2 regions of the Acidovorax sp. WCS2018Noco2-16 genome follow, and region 1 is predicted to be linked to the other one. Evidence: predicted binding sites of a transcription regulator. Region 1 holds the regulator's gene; the other holds the start of a gene.
The links. The regulator sigma-54, encoded in region 1, starts transcription at its own class of promoters, with help from an activator protein. The targets are predictions, from matches to a motif close to TGGCANGNAANCTGCTTT.
Positions count from the first base shown of each region.

Region 1 (4,571 bases):
ATGGGCAACCCGTGCCCGGCACCGACTGGCAGTTGGTGATTGCCGTGCACCGCGGCCAGGCGCTGGCGTCCATCGACACGCTGCTGAAGGTGTCGGCGACCACGGTGGTCATCTCGCTGGCGCTGGCCATCCTGGTGCTCAGTGCCGTCATCGCGCGCGCCTTGCGCCGCCTGGCCCTGGTGCGCGACGCGCTGCAGGACATCGCCTCCGGCGACGGCGACCTGACGCGCCGGCTGCAAACGCATGGCAACGACGAGCTGACGCACATCGCCCACGCCTTCAACAGCTTCGTCGACAAGATCGCCGCCGTGCTGGTGCGCATCCGGGCGTCGTCCGAATCGGTGCGCCTGTCCACCTCCGAAATCGCCAGCGGCAACCAGGACCTGTCGGCCCGCACCGAGCAGCAGGCCAGCTCGCTGGAAGAAACCGCCGCCGCCATGGAGCAGCTCACCGCCACCGTGCAGCAGAACGCCGAGAACGCGCGCCAGGCCAACCAGCTGGCGACGGGCGCATCGGACATCGCGACGCACGGCGGCACCGTCGTGGGCCAGGTGGTCAAGACCATGGGCGGCATCGATGCATCGGCCCGCAAGATCGTGGACATCATCGGCGTGATCGACGGCATTGCCTTTCAGACCAACATCCTGGCGCTGAACGCCGCCGTCGAAGCCGCCCGTGCGGGCGAACAGGGCCGGGGCTTCGCCGTGGTCGCATCCGAAGTGCGCACGCTGGCCCAGCGCAGTGCCACCGCCGCCAAGGAGATCAAGACGCTAATCGACGATTCAGTAGCGCAGGTCGACGCCGGCAGCAAGCTGGTGCAGGACGCCGGCGCCACCATGGACAAGGTGGTGGACAGCGTGCGCCGCGTGACGGCCATCGTGGCCGAGATCAGCAACGCCAGCCAGGAGCAGAGCACCGGCATCGCCGAGATCGGCAGCGCGGTGAGCCAGATGGACCAGGCCACGCAGCAGAACGCGGCACTGGTCGAAGAAGCCACCGCCGCCGCGCAATCGCTGCAGCAGCAGGCGGCGCAGCTGGCCGACGTGGTGGCGGGCTTCAAGCTGGAAGCAGCGGGGCACGCAGCGGGCCTGGGTGCTACGACGCATGCCTTGGGCTCACCTGGCGGGCAGCGTGCATTGCCCGGCCTTTGAGCTTGGCGCCCTGTTGAAGTTTGAGGTCTTTTTGGCCTCTAGCGCTTATTCCGTAAGCGTTAATAGCTATTAAAATAATAGCATCGCCTCATTCAGGCAAGCCGTGTACGACCGACACGGCGCGCCGTCTGACAAATGCGGCCGCGCCTGGCCTCCGGGGGGTGGCCATGCGTCGGCGATGATCGGGCGATGACATCGCACTACACCTCTGCGGCACCTGGCGGGCCGCTGCACCGCTCCCCTGCGCGCACCTGGCTGGCCCTGGCCGGCTGGCTGGCACTGGCGTTTCTCACCGCCGCTATCGGCAGCGTCGCGTCGGTACAGGCGCCGCAGTTCTACGGCCAGTTGGCGCAGCCCGGCTGGGCGCCGCCGCCTTCGGTGTTCGGCCCGGTGTGGACGGCGCTCTTCGCGATGATGGGCGTGGCCGCATGGCTGGTCTGGCGCCAGCCGGCCGGCGCGCTGCGGCAGCGGGCGCTGGTGCTGTTTTGCGTGCAGCTGGTGCTGAACGCGCTGTGGAGCTGGCTGTTCTTTCAGTGGCACCTGGGTGCCTGGGCGCTGGCGGACATCGCCGCCCTGTGGATCACCGTGGCCGCCACGCTGGTGGCGTTCTGGCGGCTGCGGCCGCTGGCGGGCGCGCTGCTGGTGCCTTACCTGGCGTGGATCACGTTCGCCGGGGCGCTGAACTTCACGCTCTGGCGCATGAACCCGCAGCTGCTGGGCTGACGACCCGCAGCGGCCGCGTCAAAGCGCCTTGCGCAGATTGGCCGGCGCGATCTTGAGCGCCTCGCGGTACTTGGCCACCGTACGGCGCGCGCATTCGATGCCCTGCTCTTTCAGCATGGCGGCGATCTGGCTGTCCGACAGGGGCTTGGCCAGGTTCTCGGCCGACACGAACTGCTTGATGAGCGCGCGCACCGCCGTGCTGGACGCGTTGCCGCCCGTCTCGGTGCCCAGCCCAGAGCCGAAGAAATACTTCAGCTCGTAGGTGCCTTGCGGCGTGGACATGTATTTCGCCGTCGTCACGCGGCTGATGGTGGATTCGTGCAGGCCCAACTCGTCGGCGATGTCGCGCAGCACCAGCGGGCGCATGGCGAGCTCTCCGTGCACGAAGAAGTTGCGCTGCCGGTCCACGATGGCGCGCGACACGCGCAGGATGGTGTCGAAGCGCTGCTGGATGTTCTTGATGAACCAGCGTGCTTCCTGCAGCCGCTGCTGCAGCGCCTGGTGGCCTTCGCCGCCCCGGTTGCCACGCAGCGCGCCGGCATAGACGTCGTGCACGCGCAGGCGCGGCATCACGTCGGGGTTGAGCTGCACGTTGAAGTTCTGCTGCGAGCCGCGCCCGGTCTTCTTGACGATGACGTCGGGCACGATGATGTTGCGCTCCACGTCGGCAAAGCGCCGGCCGGGGCGGGGCTCGAGCCGCGCGATGAGCGCCATCGCCAGGCGGGTGCGCTCCTCGTTGCCGCCACCGCAGCTCTGGGTCAGCCGCCGCACGTCGCGCTTGGCCAGCATCTCCAGCGGCTGCTTGCAGATGCGCAGCGCGGTCTGCAGTACCTCGGCATCGCCCTCTTTGTCGGCGGCCAGCGCACGCAGCTGCAGCGTCAGGCATTCGGCCAGGCCCCGCGCGCCCACGCCCGTGGGCTCCAGGCTTTGCAACAGGCGCATGGCCACGGTGAAACGGTGCACCAGTTCTTCGATCTGCTCGGTGTCTTCCGGGCCGGCCAGGCTCACGGCCAGCGATTCGAGCGAGTCTTCCAGGTAGCCGTCGTCATTCAGCGATTCGATGAGAAAGCGCAGCGCGGCGGTGTCCACCTCCGACAGCCGCAGCGAAAGCGCCTGCCGGTGCAGAAAGTCGGTGAGCGACAGGTTGCTGCGCGCCAGCTCGGTCGCGTCGGCATCGCCATCGCTGTCGCCCGACCGATTGCGGGCGGGCGCGTCGCCGCCCCACTCGCTGTCGTCAGGCGAAAAGTCCACGGTGCCGTCGCCTTCCCAGTCGGGCGCTTCGGCGGCGGTGGCCTCGGTGCTGGCCGGCGTTTCAGCGTCGTTTGGGCCTTCAGCGCTGGTGGATGCTGCGCTGGGTGCTACGTTATAGAGAGCATCGTCGGACTGGCGGTCATCGTCCGCCACGGGGGTGTCGGCCTGCTGAAGGCCGAATTCCTCGCGCGGCGCGTCTTCGAGCGTGCGGTCGAGAAACGGGTTCTCGTCGAGCATCTGCTCGACTTCCTGCGACAGCTCCAGCGTGGACAGCTGCAGCAGCCGGATCGATTGCTGCAGTTGGGGCGTGAGCGCGAGGTGTTGCGAGACGCGCAGTGAAAGGCCGGGCTTCATCACATCCGAAAGTGCTCGCCCAGGTACACGCGGCGCACCTCGGCGTTGTCCACGATGTCGGAAGGCGTGCCCTGCGCCAGCACGTTGCCGTCGCTGATGATGAAGGCGTGGTCGCAGATGCCCAGCGTCTCGCGCACGTTGTGGTCGGTGATGAGCACGCCGATGCCGCGCTCTTTGAGGAAGCCGATGATCCGCTGGATCTCGATGACGGCGATGGGGTCGATGCCGGCGAAGGGTTCATCGAGCAGGATGAAGCGCGGCTGCGTGGCCAGGGCGCGGGCGATTTCCACCCGGCGGCGCTCGCCACCGGAGAGCGCCAGCGCGGGCGATGCGCGCAGGTGCTCCACGCGCAGTTCCTGCAGCAGCGCGGTCAGGCGCTCTTCGACTTCGGCGCGCGGCAGCGGCTTGCCGTCTTCGCCGGTTTGCAGCTCCAGCACGGCGCGCACGTTCTCTTCCACGTTCAGCTTGCGGAAGATGGACGCCTCCTGCGGCAGATACGACAGGCCCAGCCGCGAGCGGCGGTGAATGGGCATGTTGGCGACCGACTGGCCGTCGATGCGGATGTCGCCGCCGTCGCTGCGCACCAGCCCGACGATCATGTAGAACGACGTGGTCTTGCCGGCGCCGTTGGGGCCCAGCAGTCCGACGACTTCGCCCTTTTGCACGGTGAGCGACACGTCCTTGACGACCTTGCGGCTGCCGTAGGACTTTTGCAGGTGCATGGCCTCCAGGCGGCTGCCGCCGGGCACGAGGGCCGCATCGGGAGTAGCAGCGGCGGAGGCGGTGGGGGAGAGGGACTCGCTCACTTGCTCGCGCCGCCGTTGCTCAGGTCGGTGCTGGGCCGCAGGGTGGGCGCCGGCGTGGCAGCGGGTGCGGCGGGCCGGGCGGCGCCAGCGGCGGGCTCCTTGGGAGCCAGCACCGCGCGCACGCGGCCGCCGGGTGTGCCGGACGGCGTGCCATTGGGTGCCGTGCGCTGGCCGTCCACGGTGAGCACGTCGCTCACGCTGTTGTAGAAGATCACGGCGCCGGACATCTCGTCGGTCGGCGTGGCTTCGCGGTAGCGGCGCAGCTCTGCGCGGCGGGTGAGCTTCA
Region 1 covers NZ_JAVTJJ010000002.1:818,000-822,570, forward strand. Annotated here, with positions in the region: gene RQI28_RS09150 (methyl-accepting chemotaxis protein) at 1-1,151, shown strand, start outside; gene RQI28_RS09155 (TspO/MBR family protein) at 1,341-1,874, shown strand; gene RQI28_RS09160 (RNA polymerase factor sigma-54) at 1,893-3,479, opposite strand; gene lptB (LPS export ABC transporter ATP-binding protein) at 3,479-4,201, opposite strand; gene lptA (lipopolysaccharide transport periplasmic protein LptA) at 4,282-4,571, opposite strand, start outside.

Region 2 (4,571 bases), on a different contig from region 1:
GACAACATGCGCGTGCGCCGGCTGGGGGACGTGACCGCCAACGCGCTGCACGAGGCGCTCGCCTTCCATCAGGGCAACGTCTCTGCCGCAGCCCGTGCGCTGGGCGTGTCACGCAACACGGTGTACCGCCACCTGAAAGCGGGCCGATGAGAGCGGGGCGAAATCAGTCCAAGGGCTGACGTCGCCACTGCCCGGCTACAACGGGCCAAGGGCCTCGATGGCCGCCCATTCATCGTCGCCATACAACCGCGACCGCGTCAGAAACCGCAGTCCCGTGGGCCGCTCCAGCGAGAACATGCCGCCATTGCCAGGCACGGCGTCGATGATCAGGTGGGTATGTTCCCAGTAGGCGAACTGCGAGCGGCTCATGTAGAACGGCATGCCCGCAATCTCGCCGAGCAGCACGTCGGAATCGCCCACCATGAACTCTCCCAGCGCAAAGCACATGGGTGCGCTGCCATCACAGCAGCCCCCCGACTGGTGGAACATGAGCGGGCCGTGTTGCACGCTTAGTTTTTCAATCAGTGCCACAGCCGCCGGTGTGGCCGAGACGCGGCCCACCGCAGCACCCGGCGCGTTGGATGAGTGTGTAGTGGGCGTGTCCATGGCTTGGTTCCTGAATCAGAAGAAGCCCAGCGGCGCCTGCGAATAGCTCACCAGCAGGTTCTTGGTCTGCTGATAGTGATCCAGCATCATCTTGTGGTTCTCGCGGCCGATGCCCGACTGCTTGTAGCCGCCGAAGGCCGCGTGCGCTGGGTAGTGGTGGTAACAGTTGGTCCACACGCGCCCGGCCTGTATGCCCTTGCCCATTCGGAAGGCGCGCGCCCCGTCACGGCTCCATACGCCGGCACCCAAGCCGTACAGCGTGTCGTTGGCGATCTCCAGCGCTTCCTCCTCGGTCTTGAAGGTCGTCACCGACAGCACGGGGCCGAAGATCTCTTCCTGGAAGATGCGCATCTTGTTGTGGCCCTTGAATACGGTGGGCTTGACGTAATAGCCGCCGGCCAGGTCGCCGTCCAGATTGTTGCGTTCGCCGCCGATCAGGCACTCGGCGCCTTCCTGTTTGCCCAGGTCCAGGTACGAGAGGATCTTTTCGAGCTGCTCTTGCGAGGCCTGTGCGCCGATCATGGTGCTCTTGTCCAGCGGGTGGCCCTGCTTGATGGCCGCCACGCGCTTCAGTGCGCGCTCCATGAACTTTTCGTAGATCGATTCCTGTACCAGCGCACGGCTGGGGCAGGTGCAGACTTCTCCCTGGTTGAGCGCGAACATCGCAAAGCCTTCCAGCGCCTTGTCGAAGAAGCCGTCGTCGGCCGCCATCACGTCTTCGAAGAACACGTTGGGGCTCTTGCCACCCAGCTCCAGCGTGACCGGGATGATGTTCTGGCTGGCGTACTGCATGATCAGCCGGCCCGTGGTGGTCTCGCCCGTGAAGGCTATTTTTGCGATGCGCGGGCTGCTGGCCAGCGGCTTGCCGGCCTCCAGGCCAAAACCGTTGACCACGTTCAACACACCGGGCGGCAGCAGGTCGCCCACCAGTTCCAGCAGCACGAGGATGGACGCGGGCGTCTGCTCGGCCGGCTTGAGCACCACACAGTTGCCGGCGGCCAGGGCCGGGGCCAGCTTCCATACCGCCATCAGGATGGGGAAGTTCCAGGGAATGATCTGCCCCACCACGCCCAGCGGCTCATGGAAGTGATAGGCCATGGTTTCGTGGTCGATCTCGCTGATGCCGCCTTCCTGCGCGCGGATGCAGCTGGCGAAGTAACGAAAGTGGTCGATGGCCAGGGGAATGTCGGCCGCCATGGTTTCGCGCAGCGGTTTGCCGTTGTCGATGGTCTCGGCCACGGCAATGGTCAGCAGGTTGGCTTCCATGCGGTCGGCGATCTTCAGCAGGATGTTGGCGCGGTCGGTGCCTGAGGTCTTGCCCCAGGCAGCCTTGGCCTTATGGGCTGCGTCCAGCGCGGCGTTGATGTCCTTGTCGTTCGAGCGCGGGATGGCGGTGAACACCTGTCCGTTGATAGGCGAGCTGTTCTCAAAGTACTGCCCATCAATGGGCGCCACCCACTGGCCACCGATGTAGTTGCCGTATTGCTTCTTGTAGGGGTTGGCGATGCCGAGGCTGGCGATTTCTGCCATGTTCATGATGCTTGTCTCCTGTAGTTGGGGCGTTGAGGTGGCTGTGCGCAGCGACGCACTCGCCACAAGAGAAGGGCAAATCGCATGCCAGCAGGCCGGCCGGCGGCTGTAAGCGCTGTTGCGAAGGGGGCAGCGCCGCCCTGCGCATGGAGCCACCACCGAGAGGGCAGCGCTGCAAATGCGCCAGGTGTTGTGACATGGCACGACCAGCGTGTCACAGTTGTTCCGTTATGGAGCAGTTGCTCATCTCAAGATTTCTTGCTATGAAAATAGTAGCTTTAAGCGCTTGATGGACGGGCGCTAGAGCCTGTTATTGCTTGATTTTCCTTCGCAAGTGTCTCGCAGCAAGCTATTCACCGACTGCACCACCAGCCAGACCATCGGTGTGAAGCGCGTGAGCATCCATCCTTGATGCCGGTACTGCTGCCGCCGCCGCGCGCGCTCTAGAATCGGCCGCTGCACCTTGGCTTCAATTGCCGGGGAGAGACCGGTTCGCAGTCCGTAAAGACCGCGACCCGCACGGTGGGCGCCCTGGCTGGTTGCAGGACCCCATCCACCAACATTCGCAGGAGGCGCCACCATGGGTGCGCAATGGAAAGCAAAGGGCAAGGCGCAAGTCGCCGACGCCAGGGGCAAGCTGTTTGGCAAGCTGGTCAAGGAAATCACGGTCGCGGCGCGCGGCGGCGCCGACCCGGCTGGCAATGCGCGGCTGCGCCTGGTCGTGGAGCAGGCCCGCAAGGCGTCCATGCCCAAGGACACGCTGGAGCGCGCCATCAAGAAGGGCTCCGGCGTGGGTGCCGACGCGGTGGATTACCAACGCGTCATCTATGAAGGCTTCGGGCCGCATCAGGTGCCGGTGATGGTCGAATGCCTGACCGACAACGTGAACCGCACGGCCCCTGAAATGCGCGTGCTGTTCCGCAAGGGCCAGCTGGGCACCTCGGGCTCCGTGTCGTGGGACTTCAACCATGTGGGCCTGCTCGAAGCCGAGCCCACGGCTGGCCACGCCGGTGCCGACGCAGAAGTGGCCGCCATCGAAGCCGGAGCGCAAGACTTCGAGCCGGGTGAACATGAGGGCGCCACGCTGTTCATCACCGACCCGGCCGACCTGGACGTCGTCAGCCGCGCACTGCCGGCACAGGGCTTCACGGTGCTGTCGGCCAAGCTGGGCTACCAGCCCAAGAACCCGGTCGACCCCGCCAACCTGAGCGCCGAAGCGCTGGAAGAAGTCGAAAACTTCCTAGCCGCCATCGACGCGCACGACGACGTGCAGGAAATGTTCGTGGGCCTGAAGGGCTGACGGACCACGAACTGCTAACTGAGGTTTCTGCCGCCGGCAGCCCGGCGGCGGCTGGCGAGGTGATCTTTTGACGCGGCGATGCTGCGCCGTGCCTGGCGCAATGCCAGGCACACTTTCGTCGGAACAATCAAAATTGATAGCTGCTAGCGCTTAATGGATAAGCGCTGGAGGCACTTTTTACTTGAAATTGCTGCGGTTGGGCCCGTGTGGATCGGTGAGAAAGCCAATCTGCTGCGGCCGCCCTGGCAGCGTCAGCTGGGCAACCGGCGCCGGGCTGCTGGCCACCAGCTGCCCGCGCCGCCACACTGCCAACCGCGTCGCGCGCAGGCGGATCGCTTCTGCGGGGCTTTGCGCATGCAGCAGCACCAGGTCGGCATGGCAACCCGGGCCGATGCCATAGCCCTGCAGGCCCAACAACCGCGCGGGGTTCACGGTGATGGCGTCGAAGCATTGGCGCATGGCGGCCTGACCGGTCATCTGCGCCACGTGCAGGCCCATGTGGGCCGACTCGAGCAGGTCGGCGCTGCCGCCGCCGTACCACGGGTCCATCACGCAGTCGTGGCCGAAGGCGACCGTCAGGCCGGCGGCCATCAACTCGGGCACGCGCGTCATGCCGCGGCGCTTGGGGTAGGTGTCGTGCCGGCCCTGCAGCGTGATGTTGATGAGCGGGTTGGCCACCACGCCCAGCTGCGCCTCGGCCATCAGCGGGATCAGCTTGCTGACGTAATAGTTGTCCATGCTGTGCATGGAAGTCAGGTGCGAGCCGGTGACCCGGCCCTGCAGGCCCAGCCGCACGGTTTCGGCCGCCAGCGTCTCGACATGGCGCGAGAACGGGTCGTCGGACTCGTCGCAATGCATGTCCACGCGCAGGCCACGCTCCGCTGCCAGCTCGCAGAGAAGGCTCACGCTCTCGGCGCCCTGTGCGGCCGTGCGTTCGAAATGGGGAATGCCGCCGACCACCTCCACGCCCATGTCCAGCGCGCGCTTCAGATTGACCAGGCCGCCCGAAGATCGCAGCACGCCGTCTTGCGGAAAGGCGACCAGCTGCAAATCCAGATACGGCGCCACGCGTTGCTTCACGTCAAGCAACGCCTGCACGGTGAGCAGGCTCGCATCGCTGGTGTCCACATGGCTG
Region 2 covers NZ_JAVTJJ010000001.1:426,456-431,026, reverse strand. Annotated here, with positions in the region: gene RQI28_RS01935 (sigma-54-dependent Fis family transcriptional regulator) at 1-150, shown strand, start outside; gene RQI28_RS01930 (DUF779 domain-containing protein) at 196-606, opposite strand; gene adh (aldehyde dehydrogenase) at 622-2,142, opposite strand; gene RQI28_RS01920 (YebC/PmpR family DNA-binding transcriptional regulator) at 2,717-3,436, shown strand; gene RQI28_RS01915 (amidohydrolase family protein) at 3,614-4,571, opposite strand, start outside.
Region 2: a site for sigma-54 is predicted at 2,209-2,226, ahead of adh (aldehyde dehydrogenase). Genes of this name have one in related genera too.